3 regions of the Parageobacillus sp. NEAU-HV-2 genome follow, and region 1 is predicted to be linked to each of the others. Evidence: riboswitches for the same ligand, from Rfam matches in the RefSeq annotation. Region 1 holds a riboswitch; each other region holds the start of a gene.
The links. A riboswitch is a leader RNA that binds a small molecule or an ion and turns the genes downstream of it on or off. The one in region 1 is predicted to bind lysine.

Region 1 (6,427 bases):
AGCATCCCCGCTGTGAAGGGGTGGTCGGCATCGACATTGGCACGCAAACGATCGCCATTTGCGCTCCGAACGAAGTAAAATTGTTGGAACTCGCTCCAAGTGTGGAGGACATCCATCGGGAAAAAAGGCGGTTGCAGCGAAAACTAGACCGACAACGGAGAGCAAATAATCCACATAAGTACAACGAAGATGGAACCATCAAGCAAGGAAACAAAGAAAAGTGGGTGTGGAGCAAAAATTATATCAAAACAAAAAATCAATTAGCGGAACTGCAAAGGAAGTTAGCGGAAAAACGCAAGCAAGACCATAACAAATTAGCTAATTGGATCCTAACACTAGGCGATAACATCAAAGTTGAAACGATGAATTATAAAGCATTGCAAGCAAGAGCGAAAGAAACAACGATGAATGAGAAAACAGGAAGGTATAATAGAAAGAAACGATTTGGTAAAAGTATAGCGAATAAAGCTCCAAGCATGTTTTTAGCCATATTAGACAGAAAATTACGGTATGACGGAAAAACGCTCAAAAAAATAGATACATTCTCTGCGAAAGCAAGCCAATATAATCATATCACGGGTGAATATGTAAAAAAGAGGTTATTCGAACGATGGAACGATATGAATGGCTGTAAAATTCAACGAGATTTATATAGTGCGTTCCTCATCATGAATGCGAAAGATCACTTAAAAGAAATCGATAGAGAAAAATGTTTTGCGACATGGGAAAGATTTAAGCGACTCCATGATAAAGAAGTAGAACGGTTAAAAAATAGTGGTAATAAATTATTAAGCAGTATGGGAATTTAAATGATGAAAAGCGTCTTGAACCGGGCGCACAGGGCGCTAAGCACCAGTGAGGTGTTTGCCCATGAAAGTCTTGTGGAACAAGAGGGAGTGTCTATACGAAGGTATAGACGAAGCTCTTTGGTACACAAGAACCTGCCGACTTTAGTCGTGCAGAGGTTCAGGCCGCAGCTAAATACGGTTTCGCTCGAAGATTTGTCGGGACTACACCTAACGGACGAAATAATCTTTCCGCATTACGGCAGAGAAGATGTGTTTCCGGGTGATTCCTCCATCGAAGAGCGGCTGCAAACGTTTGAAACACAATTCCGATGTCGTGTAACGAGGCTCAAAGATTCAGAAGCGTTATTGATTAACGGAAATGAAAAAAGAAAAGTATAAAAAACGAACGTCCGAAAGCCCGGACGTTCGTTTTCGTTATGCCGACATTCTTTGTTTTTCTTCTGTTTGCTGCGCTGCTTTTTTTACTTGCGGATAGAAGAAGATGCCGCTTAAAAGCAGGATGACCCCAAGCATAAACGTTTTGATATCGGCGGTGCCGGCGATGATAACCCAGACCGAATAAATAGTTGCCAGAGCGGCAACGATTCCATCGATCATGCGGCCCCGTACTGCCCCCTTGTACGTTTCGCCGGTCAGCGTCAGCTTTAATTGGAAGACAGAGGCGATAAAATACGGGACAAGATACGCCAATGTCGCGATGTAGATGACAAAGTCAAACGCCGCTGACATCGAGTTGGAAATCGTCGAAAAAATAAAGATTTGCGCCAATCCATTCGAAAGAACTAAAGAAAAGCTTGGCACTTTCTTTTTATTTTCCTTTAAAAACGCTGGAATAAACAGACCTTGCTTTGCCGCCTGGTACGGCACTTCGGCGCTTAACAGCACCCAGCCAAGCGTTGAGCCGAGCAAGCTGATTAAACCGAGTCCCGCAAGAACGTAGCCGCCGCTTGGGCCTAAAATCGTAACAATCGCGTCAACAAGCGGTTTTTCCGACTGAATGAGTTCCTTTTGCGGCAATACCCCCATGACAAGGATACTAATGCCGATATAAATCGCAAGGGCAATCAACAAACCAAGGATTGTCGCGCGTTTGACGTCCGCTTGCTTGCGCGCACGAGATGCGAAAACAATCGCCGATTCGACGCCGATAAACGCCCACAATGTCGACACCGCTGCATTATTAATTTGTCCTAACAAGCCGATGGAATGACCGGTTTCATCATAACGCGGGACAACGAGCGAGCCGATGTTGCTTTTTTCAAACGCAAATAATGCAATGACGATAAATAGGAAAAATCCAAGCACTTTTGCTGCCGTAGCGAGAAAGTTCAGCTTTCCTGCACCTTCAATGCCGCGCAAAATGATGAAATGCATGCCCCAAAGCAGCGTCGTGCAAACGATAAAGGTGAGCAAGTTTCCTAGTTTTACGTCAAGCGAACCGATCGTAAATAACGTTTGCTTGCTTGTTAAAATTGGGAAAAACGTCGATAAATAGCTGGCGAATGTCGTAATAATCGCCACGTTGCCGGCAAAGTTGCCGATCCAATATCCCCATGAGGACATAAAGCCGGATAGAATCGAGATGTTCGATCCTTTTGGAAACAATTCTTTTGCATAAATTTGCGGTCCGCCGTTTAATTCCGGCTTACGGATCGCTAAGTTACCGAAGACAAGCGCCGTCATTAAGACGCCTGCGCCTGTTAATAGCCACGCGAAAATAACGCCAAGCGGACTTGCCGCTTCCGCGAGCGAGCGCGGCAGCATGAAAATACCTGAACCGACCATATTGCCAACGACAAGCGCCGTTAATAGCCATAATCCTAGCTTTGGTTGTTGCATGACGATGATGCTCCTTTCTTTATCTCAAAAAAAATACACCCTTGCGTTTTCAACGGGTGTAAAACATCCGTTTCCAACTGCCAAACGATAGCGCTCCGCCGTTTTTAACGGCGGCAGTGCTGCGCCTGTTTCGGATGCAGCCCCAGCCTGCGGCGCCAGAGAACACCGCAAACTGAACCCTTTCAGCGAAATTCATCGACCCTCTGCATCTCCTTTCGCTTACTATTGTTCATTGCGGCCTCTATCACAGCGACATTGATGAGAAAGAAAAAATATTCAATGGACGTAATTATTATACAAATTTCGACAAAGTTCGTCAACGAGCTTTTTGATTAGAAAAAAAGGATTTTCCGTGTATGAATGGAATACAATCTAAGATAAGGAAAACGAGAGAAAGGGAAGGGATTGCATTGAAATTTTCTGAGTTTCGCTATGAACGGCCGAACATCGAGAAGCTGAAAGCCTCATTTCAACAGGCGCTGCAATCGTTTCAAAAGGCAAGCAATGCGGAAGAACAGAACGAGGCGATGAAGGAAATCAATCAGCTTCGCAACGATTTCAGTACGATGGCGCAAATTTGTTATATTCGTCATACAATTGATACGAACGATGAATTTTATAAGCAGGAACAAGACTTTTTCGATGAGGTCGAGCCAATTGTTAAAGGCCTTGTGAACGATTATTACCGGGCGCTTGTTTCGTCTCCATTCCGTTCGCAGCTCGAGGAAAAATGGGGAAAACAGTTATTTGCGCTCGCCGAGACGGAATTAAAAACGTATTCTCCGGACATTGTGGAAGATCTGCAGCTGGAAAATAAGCTGACGAGCGAATATACGAAATTGGTCGCTTCGGCGAAAATTTTCTTTGAAGGGGAAGAACGGACGTTAGCGCAGCTCCAGCCGTTTGTCGAATCGCCAGACCGTGATATGCGCAAGCGGGCAAGTGAGGCGCGTTTTGCCTTTTTCCAAGAGCATGAGGAAAAGTTCGATGAAATTTACGATCAGCTTGTGAAAGTGCGCACCGCCATCGCGCAAAAGCTCGGATTTAAAAACTTTGTGGAACTTGGCTATGCCCGTTTAGGCCGAACGGATTATAACGCCGAGATGGTTGCGAAATTCCGCAAGCAAGTCGAAAAGCATATCGTTCCGATTGCCGTGAAGCTCCGCGAGCGGCAGCGGGAGCGCATCGGCGTCGAGAAGCTGAAATATTATGATGAAGCTTTTGTGTTCCCAACTGGCAACCCAATGCCAAAAGGGGACGCAAACTGGATTATCGAAAACGGGAAGAAAATGTACGAAGAACTGTCGCCGGAAACGGGCGAGTTTTTCCGATATATGATCGAGCATGAACTAATGGACCTTATTGCGAAAAAAGGAAAAGCGAGCGGCGGCTATTGCACCTATATTGAAAATTACAAAGCGCCGTTTATTTTTTCGAACTTTACCGGCACATCCGGAGACATCGATGTACTTACCCATGAAGCGGGGCACGCGTTTCAAGTGTACGAAAGCCGCCATTACGAAATTCCGGAATACAACTGGCCAACCTTGGAGGCATGCGAAATTCATTCGATGAGCATGGAGTTTTTCACATGGCCGTGGATGAAGTTATTCTTCAAGGAAGATGCGGAAAAATATCAATTTTATCATTTAAGCGACGCGCTCTTATTTTTGCCGTATGGCGTAGCGGTGGACGAATTCCAGCATTTCGTATACGAAAATCCGAACGCGACGCCGGCGGAACGAAAACAAGCATGGCGGGCAATCGAACGGAAATATATGCCGACAAAAGACTATGACGGCAACGATTATTTAGAACGCGGTGGCTTTTGGCAGCGGCAAAGCCATATTTATACCACTGCATTCTATTATATTGACTATACGCTTGCGCAAATTTGCGCCTTCCAATTTTGGAAACGTTCGCGTGAAAACTATAAAGAGGCGTGGAACGATTATTTGACATTATGCCGTCAAGGCGGAAGCAAGCCGTTTACCGAATTAGTCCGCGTCGCTAACCTTATTTCGCCGTTTGAAGACGGCTGCGTCCAATCGGTAGTTGGCGAGATCGAGGGATGGTTGAATAGTGTTGACGATCAGAGCTTATAGATGGAAATAATAGTTAGGGGGGAAGAAATCAAGCGAGATTTCTTCCTTATCTTTTAGGAAAAATATAGAGAAAAATATAATGGGAGGTGTAGACCTGGTTACTAAAATCGTTGTTGTGTACTGACCGATGGAAGGAATGGTGCACGACAGGTGCCGCCGCTAACAGCGAGCCACGGGGTGTCTTTCACAGCAGGTGAGACATTAGGATTCTCTTCCTGATGGAACTCAGGTGTTTCCTGAGCGGCAAGCTGTTTTGCTGGTTCCATCGCGATGAGTCGATTTTTATAGATTTTAGTAGCCGGGAAAACTATGTTGTCAAAAGAAGAAATCCTTCGTTTTTTATCACAAAATTTTCGATTATTAAAAGAAAACTACGGAGTCAAACGTATCGGCGTTTTTGGATCTTATAGCAGAAATGAACAAACAGCTGACAGCGATATAGACATTTTGGTGGAGTTTGAGCCTTCCGCCATCACATTTGACCATTATATGGATTTAAAAATTTTCTTAGAAGATCATTTTCATAAACCGGTCGACCTAGTGATACTGGATGACATTAAACCTGCGTTAAAACCATATATATTGGAGGATGTTCAATATGCCGAGGGAGCCTAAGGTTTTTTTGGAAGATATTCTTATGGCGATCGATAAAATCCAAAAGTATACGAAAAATATGGATTATGAATCTTTTTTAGATAATGAACTTGTATGTGATGCGGTTATTAAAAACATATTGGTGATTGGTGAAGCGGCGAAAAACATTCCACAAGAAATAAGGCAGAAGAATTCACAGATTGAGTGGAGAAAGATAGCAGGTATGCGTGATATGATGATCCACGGCTATTTTTCTGTCAATTATCGTATCGTCTGGGATGTGGTAATCAATAAAATTCCAGTACTTAAGCAGGATATTGAGAAATTGTTAAACGATACAAATATGTAGTGAACGGAGCAAATATAGTACGAATTGGGGGAAGGGGCATGAATGTTCGCAAAGCAACGACCGATGATGCGCACGCCATCGCCATCGTGCATGTCGAAAGCTGGAAAACGACATATGAAGGGATTGTGCCTGCGGAGTATTTGGCGCAATTAAGCGTAAGCGAAAAAGAACAGCTTTGGCAACGTGGATTAAATCAATCGAAACATTCGATTTTTGTCGTTGAAGAAGACGGAAACGTATGCGGATTTATTTCCGGGGGCAAGAACCGCGCTACACAAGGGAAAGAAGCGGAGTATGAAGGGGAAATATACGCCATCTATTTATTAAAAGAAGCACAAGGGAAAGGATACGGAACGAAGCTTGTCAAAGCGCTAGTGGATGATTTTCGACGTGATGGGATTCGTTCTATGATTGTGTGGGTGCTTGCCGACAATCCGTCGCGCCGTTTTTACGAACAGCTAGGGGGCGAGAAAATTGCCGAAGAGGTTGTCGATATTGGTGGGAAAAAGCTGGTGGAATGGTGCTATGGATGGAAAAGCATCGAATATTTCGCATGAATAAGTAGCTGCCTAGGCGAATGGCAGCTTTAAAAAAATTATTTAATGAGTGATTACTCACTTTAAAATATAATCGATATCGTGTAAAATATAAGTGAGTAATCACTCACTGTAGAAGGGGGAAAGTTCATGTCAGAGAGGCTTTGTATTCGTATGGAACATGTATCCAAACGC
Region 2 (6,427 bases), on a different contig from region 1:
AACAAGCTGATTAAAAACCATAAACCCCAGTGAGGGGTTAATAAATCAAATTCGAGCGAATCTTCTTCATATAAGAAGAAATAATAAATAGAGTAAAGCAGTTGAAAAATAAGATAGGGAACAAGCAGCTTTTTTGTAATTTTTTTAAAATATCCTTGTTGATGGAACTTTTTCGCAAAATAGCCGGAAATAAAGATGAATGCAGGCATATGGAAAAAGAAAATCCAAACGTATAAGCTATGCACCCATAGCACATTGTCGATATATGGGCGGAGAAAGTGGCCGAACACGACGAGGAGCATCAATACGCATTTCGCGTTATCGAAATAATAATCCCGCTCACTCATAGTGCCTTCCTCCTTTCTTACTATACACCAATTCGAATCATACTCCTTCTTTTTTGGGGGGTCAATAGGTTATTATTTCTTGGAAAGGTGTGACAGATGCATGATCGATAAGGAAGAACGGGAAACTACCGACATGACCCAGCTTTTACAAATCATCAACGCAAAAGGGGACGAAGGGGAGCTAGAGCAAATTGTCCATCCTGTATGCAACGACGAATTATTTTGGAAAAGTTTGCGTGCATTAGCAGAGGATAGCGCCAAAACGGAGGAAGAAGGGAGGGGACATTCGTAATGGAAGTGGTGCGTGCAAAACAAATCGCGGAGTCAGGAAAAATCGTGCCAGTCACATTCGAAGGACAGCAAGTAATGATTCAACACGTGGATGAAAAACGGGAAATGGCGCGTATTTATCTCAAGAACAAACCGGAGGAAGAAATGGAAGTACCGGTTCGCCTCTTGCAGGAAGAATAGTCGTACATGTGGATGGCACGCTTCTCGTTTGTATGATATAATAAAAAAAAATGACTCAACATATGGAGTGAATCAAATGAATATCGGATTTGGCGAAATTGCCCTTATCGTTTTCTTCGCGTTGTTAATTTTTGGACCGAAAAAACTGCCGGAGTTGGGACAAGCAGCGGGAAAAACGCTGCGCGAGTTTAAAAACGCGACAAAAGGAATCATCGACGACGAAGAGCACAAAGTACAAAAATAAGGACTTGGCGTTGCATGCCAAGTCCTTATTTTTGTTCTAAATCGCACTCATGCAATGGAATGACTTTTGTTTTTTTCACGAACTTATAGCCAAGCCAGACGATAAGGAAAAGAGGCAACCCGATATAGGAAACAAGCACTCCATACCAATCGATCGTCCCGCCTATAAACGCTGGGTAGTTTTGTCCTAAAACGATAATAGTGCAAAGAACAAAGGCAAAGATCGGACCGAACGGAAACCATTTCGCTTTATACGGTAAATCCTCAAGACTTTTCCCTTGCGCCACATATGCTTTACGGAAGCGGTAATGGCTGATGGCGATGCCAAGCCAAGCGATAAACCCCGACATGCCGGAAGCGTTAAGCAGCCATGTATATACCACTCCATCGCCAAAGAGAGAGGCCAAAAAGGCAAGCGTTCCTAGCGATGAAGTAACAATTAGGGCATTTACTGGAACCCCGCGTCGGTCGAGTTTTGCTAAAAATTTCGGCGCCTTTCCTTCGCGGGCCAAGTCCCAAAGCATGCGAGTCGATGCGTACATGCCGGAGTTGCCCGCCGATAATACGGCAGTTAAAATGACTGCGTTCATGACAGAGGCGGCAAAGGCAATTCCTGCTCTGTCGAACACAAGCGTAAACGGGCTCACCGATACATCACTGTTGGCAAGCTTATCATCTGTATAAGGGATTAACAAACCGATGGCCAAAATCGCCAGCACATAAAACAGCAAAATGCGCCAAAATACCTGGCGAATAGCACGGGGAATGCTTTCTTTCGGATTTTCCGTTTCGCCAGCAGCGACGCCTAACAATTCTGTTCCCTGGAAGGAAAATCCCGCCGCCATAAAGATTCCTAGCATTGCCATAAAACCGCCGTGAAACGGTGCATCTTCGATGGTAAAGTTTTTAAAGCCAATAGCTTCGCCGCCCATGATGCCAAAGATCATGAGGAAGCTGACAATTAAAAAGATGATTACCGTTACCACTTTAATGATGGAAAACCAATATTCCGCTTCGCCAAACCCTTTGACGGATAAATAATTTAATAAAAACATAATCGCCAAACAAATCGCGCTCCATAAAAGCGATGGGCTGTTTGGAAACCAAAATTTCATAATCATCGTCACTGCGGAAAGTTCCGCCGCAATCGTAATCGCCCAGTTATACCAATAATTCCAGCCTAACGCAAACCCTAGCGCCGGATCAACGAATTTCGTCGCATACGTGCTGAAGGATCCGGAAACGGGCATATAGGCAGCCATTTCGGCTAGGCTTGTCATTAAAAAATACACCATAACGCCGATCGCGATATAGGCCGCAAGCGCTCCACCCGGCCCCGCGGTATGCACCGCTCCGCCGCTGGCTAAAAAGAGCCCTGTACCGATCGTGCCGCCAAGGGAGATCATTGTTAAATGGCGTGTTTTTAATTTTCGTTTTAGCCCGCTTTCCGAATGCGAAACAGCTAACGAGTCAGCTGTTGGTTTTGTCAGTGTTTCCATAGTTGAACCACTCCTTTTTGTTATTATAACTTTTACAAAACTAGGATCCTAATAAATAAAAAAGCCGTCGAAGGAGATTCGACGGCAGTATGACTTAGTGACTGCATCCATCAAACTCTCCCACGAAGATAGCGCTCCATACGTGCACCATTCGTGCACGTATGACAGTGTTGCCCCTATTCGGCGACAACCCCAGCCTAAACATCCAGAGAAATGTTCAGGCTTCGGCAGCTTTTCCTTTCCGGTAAAGTCTTTGACGTGCTCTGCGTCTCGTTTACCGTACTCATAAAAGCTGCGACCTCTACTTCGATGGTCGAATGAGCGGCCTTATTCTATTATGCTAATATATTAATACATTATTTCAATAATAGCAACAAAAAAGAGACAAGTATTGATAGATGCTGCCATATAATAGCGTATCGAAGTTTTTCTAGCGCGCCGGTTTGGTGGTAAGCGAGCCGAAAAACGATAGGGTGATCTCCGATGTTAAAAAAAATAATGACCACTATTATTGGCAGTATTTTTCTGGCTATCGGCATCAATGTATTTTTAGTTCCCCATCATTTACTCGATGGGGGCATTATTGGAATTGGCTTAATCGTGAAATATGTTTGGCATGTAAAAGTGGGACTGGCCATCATTTTATTAAGCATTCCCCTTTATATTATAGCTTGGTTTTACTATCGCCCCTTTTTTTATAACAGCCTGCACGGTTTATTGTTTTCTTCCTTGATGATTGATATGTTTTCTGTACTCCGCGGCGTTATTATGCTCGATCCGATTCCTAGCTCTATCATTGGCGGTGTTTTGGTCGGCTTAGGAATTGGTATGATGTTGCGGGAAGAGACGAGTACGGGAGGAACGGATTTATTAGCGCAGTTTATCGCGAGAATGACCAATTGGAATGTGGGAATTATTATTTTTCTGATCGATGCGCTGATTATTACGATTGGCAGCTTTGTCATTGATTCGACTTCCTTTCTTTATTCGCTCATTGTCGTCACCGTAGTAGGGGCGGTGACCACGATGCTCACACAGACGAAGGGATGGAGAAATTACGTGATGTAACAATCCCCATCCATCTGGCTAGCTCGAGCGTCTAGCTAATTCCAGCGCGCGATAAACGTTAATCAAGCCATATCCGTAATACGGATCTTTGCCGCTGTCGCCAAGATCGGTAGCGGTGTCGATAATAATTTGCTTCACCTCATCGTTCGACAAGCGCGGATTTAAAGAACGGATGAGACCGGCTAATGCCGTAACGTGGGGAGCGGCCATCGATGTTCCAGACAGCGCCGCGTATCGATGTTGCGTAAACGTGCTGGCAATATTAGTTCCTGGTGCAACTACATCCAAATAATTACCGTAATTGGAATAAGGGGCAAAGGAAAGATCCTGATTTACCGCGCCGACGCTGATCACTTCCGGATAGGCGGCGGGAAAGCTTGGCTGAGAAGTGCTGTCGTTTCCTAAAGCGGCAACAAGCACAACATCGCGGTCATAGGCATAACGAATCGCTTCTTCCAATACGGCAGAAGGCTGATAGTTGCCGAGGCTTAAATTGATCACTTTTGCCCCATGATCGACTGCCCAGCGGATTCCTTTTGCTACGTCAAAACTGGTGCCATATCCATCTGCGTTTAATGCTTTAATGGGCATAATCGGATTGAACCACGTGATGCCGGCAACGCCTTCATGGTTGTTCGGCTGCGATGCAATAATGCCTGCCACGTGTGTGCCGTGGCCGTTTTCATCTTCCGGAACGTTATTCTCGGTAAAAACGTTATAACCCGTTTGCAGGCGACGGACAAGATCTGGATGATCCAAATCTACCCCGCTGTCGATAACGGCAATGGTAACGCCTTTTTTTCCGCGCGACAGCGTCCAGCCTGCTTCGGTGTCAATTGCCGGCAAATTCCATTGATAACGTGAATATAATAAATCATTTGGAACTTCGTTTTGCAAATAAATATAGTTTGGTTCACTATAGGAAACAGTTGGGATTGATTCAAAATAATGATGTAATTCATGATATGTTTTGCTGTTAGAGCGAAAGATAAAAAAGTGATCAAACTGGTTGATCAATTTTCCGTCGATTGCCCGTTCTATTCGTTGGATCTCTTGTGCGGCAGGAAGCTTTCGAAACCGAACCGTAATTTCATGGTTAAAATAATGGCTTTTGTCACGGCCGTTATGATCGATTTTTATAATTTTCGGATGACGGTTTAACTGATTTTTGATTTTTTCCCCCATTGCTAAACTGTCCAATGTTACGACAGTCGGATGGGAACGAGGAGTGGTTGCCTCATAAGGGGCCGGTTTCGGTTTTAGCTGATTCGTTTCTTCATGATGGACTGTCGGACGATATGTCGACACGATTGCTGCAATCATAATAAAAAGAATGACAACTCCAGCGGCGATGGCGAAAAGAGTCTGTTTATTCATCGATATGTCACCTCACTAGTTATAGGGTGAACCAACAGAAAAAAATTATGAAAAAATGGGATTCTTACCTTGACGGTTGAATCCCATTGGAAGCAGTTATCGTACGTTACTTATTTGTAGCGCTTGCTGTGCTGCCTGCATATCTACACGAAGCTGTTCTTGCACGTTTTCTGGATGATAATATCCTTTGTTAATCATATATTGGCTGATTTGTTCATGAAGCACAATGGCGTCGTTTAAGTGCTGTTTCAGCGTGTTGCGAACTTCCGGTGTTGCCGCTTCGGCAATCGCCATGGCATAACTTTTAATGGCATTTTTTGCGCCGATTAAAAAGTCTGTCGCAATCACTTGATCGTTAAGAACGTTTGTTTGTGTCATTGGGCTTTGCATCGTGTTTCACCTCGTTTCATTTTAAGATAAAAGGTTTTGTAAGTCGCGGATTTGTTGTTGTGTTTTTTGAATATCTTGTTGGATTAGCGATTTGAGCTGTGGATCCGATACCATTCCTTGCATGGCAGTATTTTTGGCAAGGCAGACGTTTTTGAATGCAAGCAGCTCATGAAGCTCTAACGTTTCATGAGTTCCCATTGCTTTCATATGTTTTCACCACCTTCCGTGACATAGTATGCACGGTAAGGGAATTCAAATAAATGGGAAATATTATAAAAAAGCTGGCCCCATAAAACGGGAGCCAGCTTGTTAATTCATCATTCGCACAAGTTTTTTCGTCAACAATAATAAAATAAGTCCTAATCCGATGGTCACGCCGCTAATTAAGCTGAAAATTTCCAAATAACCTAATGATTGGGTAAACGCCGCTAATTGACCAGCCAACAATTGCGCGACACCAGTTCCCGCTAGCCATACGCCCATTAGCACCGATGCAAGTCGAACAGGTGCAAGTTTACTTACCATCGACAATCCAACTGGTGATAAGCAAAGTTCACCGAGCGTGTGAAGGAAATAAGTGAAAATGATGAATAATAAATTCGCTTTTTCGACGATATGTTGTTCATCGCTTCCTGTTTGTAATACAGCTGGAATTAATACGGCAAATCCAAGACCAAGTAAAATCATGCCAAGACCCATTTTTGCTGGAATTGGCAAGTCACCGCGCTTTGAATTCGAAAGTTTAATCCAGATTTGTGAAACAATCGGTGCCAACACGATGATAAAGAATGGGTTTAATGATTGGAACCAAGAAGTAGGCATCGTCCAGCCGCCGATCGATTTATCTACAAATTTGTCTGTATATAGTGTTAAAGAACTTCCAGCTTGTTCAAATCCAGCCCAGAAGAAAATAACGAAGCACGTTAAAATAAAAATAACCGCAACGTTTTGTTTTTCTTGTTTTGTTAAAGGAGCTTTTGTTTTTGTTTCCTTGTTTGTTTTCTTTGGTGCGCCGACAGGTTTTTTACCAAT
Region 3 (6,427 bases), on a different contig from region 1:
CATTCGGTACGGAACTCATTCGGCAAATTCTCCTTCCGGAATTGTTGGGAAAAGAAACCGCCAGCATTTTATACTGGGCCGGAAAAAGTTTAGCGCGCCGCTTCCCGCTCGAAACGGTGTCCGATATCATTACTTTTTTTGAAAAAGCTGGCTGGGGGACACTGTCCATTGTTGAAGAACGCAAAGACGAACTTCATGTGGAGCTGTCCGGCGCTATTATTGATGCGCGGCTTGCCCTTCATGAACATTGTACCTTCCAGCTCGAAGCAGGATTTCTCGCCCAACAAATCGAGCAACAAAAGCGCCTCGTCACCGAAGCATTTGAACAACAGAAAAAGCGGCCAAATAAAGTACTCATTATCATTAAATGGGACCGCAAACAAGAGATAGAATAATGGTAAGAAGCCTGCGAGCGCAGGCTTCTGTCATTTTTACGAGCGCACCGCTGCCGCTTCTTCGGCAAGCCCGAATGCTTCGTGAAGCTCCTCGACGGCCGAAACCATATATTTTTCGTCAATGACCGTGGAAATTTTAATTTCTGATGTACTAACCATTTTGATTTCAATTCCTTGATCCGCCAATACTTCAAACACGCGCGCCGCCACCCCCGGGTTTGAAATCATGCCAGAGCCAACGATCGATACTTTCGCCAAGCCGCTTTCATAGTGAACGTCGGCGCCTTCCAGCGCTTGCAGCACTTGAAGCGTTTCCGGCAAATCTTCCGTGCGAATCGAAAAAGAAACAGACGCTGTTTCGGAATTCGTCGCATTTTGAATAATAATATCTACATTGATGCCACGATTGGCAAGCGCCGTAAAAATGGTCGGCAATGCATGTAAACTATTTTCGATTCCATCCACTGTCACTCTCGTTACTTGATCTTCAAATGCAATTCCCCGTACGATTAAATGCTGCTCCATCGAAACTTCCTCCTTTACCATCGTTCCTCTTTCGTTTTCCATGCTCGAACGCACTTCCAGCGGCACTTCATAGTTTTTCGCAAATTCAACGGCGCGCGGATGCAATACTCCTGCCCCTAAATTGGCTAACTCAAGCATTTCATCATAGGAAATCTCTTTTATTTTTCTTGCTGTTTTTACATAACGCGGGTCGGTCGTAAACACGCCGGTTACGTCCGTATAAATATCGCACTTCTCTGCTTTTAACGCCGCAGCCAGCGCCACCGCCGTCGTATCAGAACCGCCGCGGCCGAGCGTGGTGATCTCCCCTGTTTCCGTCACTCCTTGAAACCCAGCAACGATCACAATCGCCCCTTCGTCAAGGTAGCGGCGGATTCTCGTTGTATCTATGTTCATAATGCGGGCATTGCCGTGCATTTCTTCCGTCGTAATTCCCGCTTGCCATCCTGTCAACGAAACAGCTTTATATCCTTTTTCATGAAGCGACATTGCAAGAAGCGCAATGCTCACTTGTTCCCCCGTCGAAAGAAGCATATCCATTTCCCGCTTGCTAGGATGATTGGAGATTTGTTTCGCTAAGTTGACAAGCTCATCGGTCGTTTTTCCCATTGCCGAAACAACAACGACAACGTCATTTCCCTTTTGGGCTTCCTCAATCACCCGATTCGCCACATGTTGAATTCTTTCGATGGAACCAACAGACGTTCCGCCAAATTTTTGTACGATAATTCCCATTTCGTCTCACCCTTTTGCCTAATTTATAAAATAAAAAAACAGCAATGAGAGAAATCTCATTGCTGTGCATCACGAAACGAAAAAACGAATTCGCCCCGCACAGTGAGATAGCTCTCCAAGATGAATCACATCTTGACAGTCCTACATTTCTTAAACGCAGGACCAGCGGAAAAAGCAATGAGACTTTTTCCACTTCGGCGACGCTCCCCTTTCCACATCCGTCTTCGGAACTCATTTTCCTCCGAATGTGTACTCTTGAAGTTCGCACCTCTATCTTCACTTCGGCGTTTGGAAGTGTATAAATATGAAATTTAGGGCAATGATATCAAATTTTTATGCTATTGACAATACTACTCCCGCAATTTCTTATAAATTTTTTCGGCAACAGGGCGCGGAATGTTCGCTTTTTGCAATTCTTCGACCGTTGCTTCTTTCATGTTTTTAATGGACCCGAAATGCTTTAATAACGCTTTTTTTCGTTTTTCCCCAACGCCAGGAATGTCATCTAACACAGAATGAAACATCGTTTTTCCACGCGTTTGCCGGTGAAATGTAACCGCAAACCGATGCACCTCGTCTTGGATGCGCTGCAATAAATAAAACTCTTGACTGTTTCGCTCTAATGGAACGACTTGCGGCGGATCTCCCATGATTAACTCGGATGTGCGATGCTTGTCGTCTTTTGCAAGCCCAGCGAGCGGAATATCAAGTCCTAATTCGTTTTCAAGCACATCCCTTACCGCAGCTAAATGCCCTTTTCCACCGTCAATAATAATCAAATCGGGAAGAGGGAGACCTTCTTTTAGCACGCGAGTATAACGTCTTCTTACCACCTCGCGCATCGATTCATAGTCATCCGGTCCTTCTACCGTTTTGACTTTATATTTTCGATACTCTTTTTTCTCCGGCTTTCCATCGATAAAGACAACCATCGCCGAAACAGGATCAGCTCCATGAATATTGGAATTGTCAAACGCCTCAATGCGATGCGGCGTCGGAATCCCTAATATTTTTCCTAAGTTTTCTACCGCTTTGATCGTTCGTTCTTCGTCCCGCTCAATTAAATAAAATTTTTCTTTCAAAGCAATTGCCGCATTTTTGCTGGCCAAATCAACCAGTTCTTTTTTCTTACCTCTTTTCGGCTGAACGACCGTTACTTCTAGAAGCTGTTCAGCAAGCTCGCCGTCAATGTCAGCAGGCAAAATGACTTCTTTCGGTTTAAAGTGGTTCGCTTTTGAATAAAACTGTCCTAAAAACGTCAGCAATTCCTCATCTGGGTCTTGATACATCGGAAACATCGATGCATCACGCTCAATCAGTTTTCCCTGACGAATGAAAAATACTTGTACGCACATCCAACCTTTGTCATAGGCATAACCGAACACATCACGATCAACAAAATCGTTCATGGTCATCTTCTGCTTTTCCATCGTTGCCTCAATATGGGCGATTTGATCACGGTATTCTTTCGCCCGTTCAAATTCGAGCGCTTCAGCCGCTTTTATCATCTTTTTCGCAAGCTCTTCTTTTACTTCTTTATACCCACCGTTTAAAAAGCGAACGATTTGTTCAACGATTTCTTTATTTTGCTGTTCGGACACCGGATACACGCACGGCGCAAGACATTGTCCCATATGGTAATATAAACAAACGCGGTTCGGCATGGTCGAGCATTTACGCAGCGGATAAATGCGGTCTAACAGTTTCTTCGTTTCGTTTGCCGCCTGTACATGCGGATACGGTCCGAAATATTTTCCGCCGTCTTTTTTCACTTTTCGCGTAATGATTAAGCGAGGATGCTTCTCCGCGGTAATCTTAATAAACGGATAACTATTGTCGCCCTTAAGCATCACATTATATTTCGGATCGTACTTTTTAATTAAGTTCATTTCCAAAATGAGCGCTTCAATGTTCGAAGAAGTGACAATATATTCGAAATCGGCAATTTCGTTGACAAGCCGCAGCGTTTTTCCGTCGTGCGTGCCGGTAAAATACGAGCGCACGCGGTTTTTCAGCACTTTTGCCTTTCCGACGTATATCACTGTGCCGTTTTTATCCTTCATCAAATAACATCCCGGCTGCTCCGGAAGCACGGCTAATTTTTCTTTTAAGTGATCATGCATCATAATCACTCCATCAAATTAATTCATCCATTCATACAGCGTAATGTTTCCGTATACTGGATCTGCCAGCGTGCTGGAACGATATGTTTTCACTCTCCGCAAATGGCCGGCAAGGGAAACTCCTTGCGCCCGAAATCCTTTCACAACATGGTCAGTCATATAAATTTTAGCATGTTGATAGTTCTCTTTGTCTTGTAAAAAAAATGAAAAGTGCAAAACATCCTTATGGGGAAAGTCCACATCTAGGTATTGTAGCACACGCGTTTCTTCCCATGTGTACAGAACGAATTTCTCTTTACTGTTTTGTAAATCATACGCTAACTGATAGGTTGCCGGCAACTGTAATGCTTGCTCGCGCATATGCCATGTCCCCGTTACGAATTGCACGGCTAACACCACCATCGCTAGGCTCCATCGGTACATAGACATATGATTGCGGACAAAGCAAATCCAGCCGTACAACAAAACAAGATGAACAAGCGGGAGAATGTGCCGCGGTTTCTCAATATTTTGCGCAAATAACGCCCAAAGAAAATAAACAAATCCAGAAACAAGAAACCAGCGCGGAAACGGAGACTTTCTTGATCGCCATATCACTGTCCATACAACCATATACAAAAAAAGCAGGATCACGTTTTGACTTGCTATCCCTGTCCATAAAATATTATAAAAGAAAAAATAAATCACTCGCTCCCATAACGGCTGCCCGCCGCTTGCCGCTGTTCCTCCCCATTTCTCGAAATGGCCGCTCGTAAATGAGAGAGCCAGTTTGAAAAAGGATTGAAAACTTCCTTCCGCCACCGCGACCGCTGTGATCCAAATAAATTGGAAAAAGACAGCCGCTGTCAAAAAGCAAATGATTCGGCGGACGTTGCGATGTTTTTTCCAATCTTCGTACCATAAAAACAAAACCGCCACCGCAAATGGAGCATACGACAAACGGATTCCCATTAACAGGCTGAACAAGGCAAGCGGAAGCAGCTGTATCCACCATGCATCGCGCTTTCTTGCCAATTCGATGGACCAAAAATACCACCACAGCACCGCCAGTGCCGCGCCGTCCGACATCGGCTGGCCGGCAATCACCATGATATAGCTTGCCGATTGGAGGAGCGCGCTAATGAACAATGACATGGAAGTCGGGAAATGCTTTTTTAACAGAAGAACGATCGGAATCGTTGCCGAAAACAATGCAATGGCATTAAAGACAGATAGCGCTTTTGCCGGATTGCCAACAAACACATGAATAAACATGCCGCCTAACACTAAATACGGATAGCCCGGAAAATGCGGCTGCATGGCCAATAAATCATAACGGTCTAACGCCAAGGCAAAATCGACTTGATCCCATGTCGCCGCATAAGGACTCGCATAGTATATTTCCAGCAAGAACAAACTTGCTAACATAATGAAACTAAAATATGACAAAAATCGTTTATTTCCTAGAAAATGTTTCATTATCTTTCTCACCTTAACCATTTATAAAATAAGAAAAAGCACAAGACAATCATGTCTTGCACTTTTTACATCACCTTTTTCGTTTTTGGTTCAAGCGCTTGAACGATGGTTTTTGTTTGCTCGACATTTTTCTTATTTGTATTACGGTTTGTAACTAATAAATAAATCACGACAAAATATCCAATATAGGCGATGACTTCTTCCAGCGATGGCATGGACGAATAGCCAAAGAGTGCTTTTAAAAACACGCCCACCTCTCCGGAAAAGACAGGCGCGACGCCGTGATCACGAAGATAATGTTCATAATCAATCGGGTGTTCCGGAAGCAACCATGTTAAATCATATACATGCGGCATCACGCTGCCGATGATATTTAAATCTTGGAGCATGGAAATGCCTTGCACAAGCAGCCCCGCCGCAATCAATACGATGAACGCTCCGGTAACTTTAAAGAACGTCTTTAGCGGGACGCGCATCGTTCCTTTGAAGAAAAGGTAGCTGACGATCGCCGCAATCGCAATTCCTGTCGCCGCTCCCCATCCGTGCATCGCCGCACCGATGTTTCCGTGGGTAATCGCGGCAAAGAAAAAGACCGTTTCGACACCTTCACGGAGCACGACTAAAAACGAATGGATGACCATTCCAACGACATTGCCGGTCGTAATAAATTGGTCCATTTTTCCTTCGACGCTTTTTTTCATATTACGGCTATGTTCGGCCATCCAAAAGACCATTTGTGTCAGCAAAATCGCCGAAACAAACATAATGCCGATCTTTAAATACGTTTCGCTTCCCATCGCGGCAAATCCAGTGAACACGACTTGGAAAAGAATCGCGACACCAAAGCTCGCTAAAACCGCCAAGCCAGCACCAAGCCAGACGTACTTCGTATATTCTTGGTGGTCAACGCGCTTTAAATAAGACGTAATAATCCCGACAATCAGCAGCGCTTCGAGCGCTTCGCGAAACGTAATTAACAGCGCTTGAACTTCCATCGCATATTTCCCCCTTTGTTTCCACACGTTATGCCCGCTTGCGGCGCCATGAATACACGACAACCCCGGCAATCACAACAATAAGAATCGCAATCGGAATCCAGTTTTTTAACTTGGATAAGTCCGTCCATTCTTTTTTCTCTACTTCTTGCGGCTTTTCCGTTGCACTTTCCGAAAAATGCCCTACCTTCAAACT

Region 2: it holds a riboswitch for lysine, as region 1 does, so the genes downstream of both, AC1WMD_RS07555 (amino acid permease) here and AC1WMD_RS01795 (amino acid permease) in region 1, are expected to answer to the same signal.
Region 3: it holds a riboswitch for lysine, as region 1 does, so the genes downstream of both, AC1WMD_RS04505 (aspartate kinase) here and AC1WMD_RS01795 (amino acid permease) in region 1, are expected to answer to the same signal.

The regions. Positions count from the first base shown of each region.
Region 1 is NZ_JBXUJJ010000001.1:317,698-324,124, forward strand. Features, by position in the region: gene AC1WMD_RS01790 (RNA-guided endonuclease TnpB family protein) at 1-809, shown strand, start outside; gene AC1WMD_RS01795 (amino acid permease) at 1,224-2,648, opposite strand; lysine riboswitch at 2,729-2,900, opposite strand; gene AC1WMD_RS01800 (M3 family oligoendopeptidase) at 3,059-4,753, shown strand; gene AC1WMD_RS01805 (nucleotidyltransferase family protein) at 5,063-5,368, shown strand; gene AC1WMD_RS01810 (HepT-like ribonuclease domain-containing protein) at 5,352-5,696, shown strand; gene AC1WMD_RS01815 (GNAT family N-acetyltransferase) at 5,735-6,253, shown strand; gene AC1WMD_RS01820 (ABC transporter ATP-binding protein) at 6,383-6,427, shown strand, end outside.
Region 2 is NZ_JBXUJJ010000003.1:245,938-252,364, reverse strand. Features, by position in the region: gene AC1WMD_RS07575 (acyltransferase family protein) at 1-347, opposite strand, end outside; gene AC1WMD_RS07570 (hypothetical protein) at 448-639, shown strand; gene AC1WMD_RS07565 (H-type small acid-soluble spore protein) at 639-818, shown strand; gene tatAY (sec-independent protein translocase protein TatAY) at 895-1,062, shown strand; gene AC1WMD_RS07555 (amino acid permease) at 1,088-2,560, opposite strand; lysine riboswitch at 2,682-2,872, opposite strand; gene AC1WMD_RS07550 (YitT family protein) at 3,044-3,628, shown strand; gene AC1WMD_RS07545 (S8 family peptidase) at 3,647-5,005, opposite strand; gene AC1WMD_RS07540 (spore coat protein) at 5,102-5,395, opposite strand; gene AC1WMD_RS07535 (DUF892 family protein) at 5,417-5,602, opposite strand; gene AC1WMD_RS07530 (peptide MFS transporter) at 5,705-6,427, opposite strand, start outside.
Region 3 is NZ_JBXUJJ010000002.1:197,893-204,319, reverse strand. Features, by position in the region: gene AC1WMD_RS04510 (YslB family protein) at 1-395, shown strand, start outside; gene AC1WMD_RS04505 (aspartate kinase) at 432-1,655, opposite strand; lysine riboswitch at 1,756-1,936, opposite strand; gene uvrC (excinuclease ABC subunit UvrC) at 2,006-3,778, opposite strand; gene AC1WMD_RS04495 (nucleoporin-interacting protein) at 3,797-5,236, opposite strand; gene AC1WMD_RS04490 (FTR1 family iron permease) at 5,302-6,231, opposite strand; gene AC1WMD_RS04485 (hypothetical protein) at 6,260-6,427, opposite strand, start outside.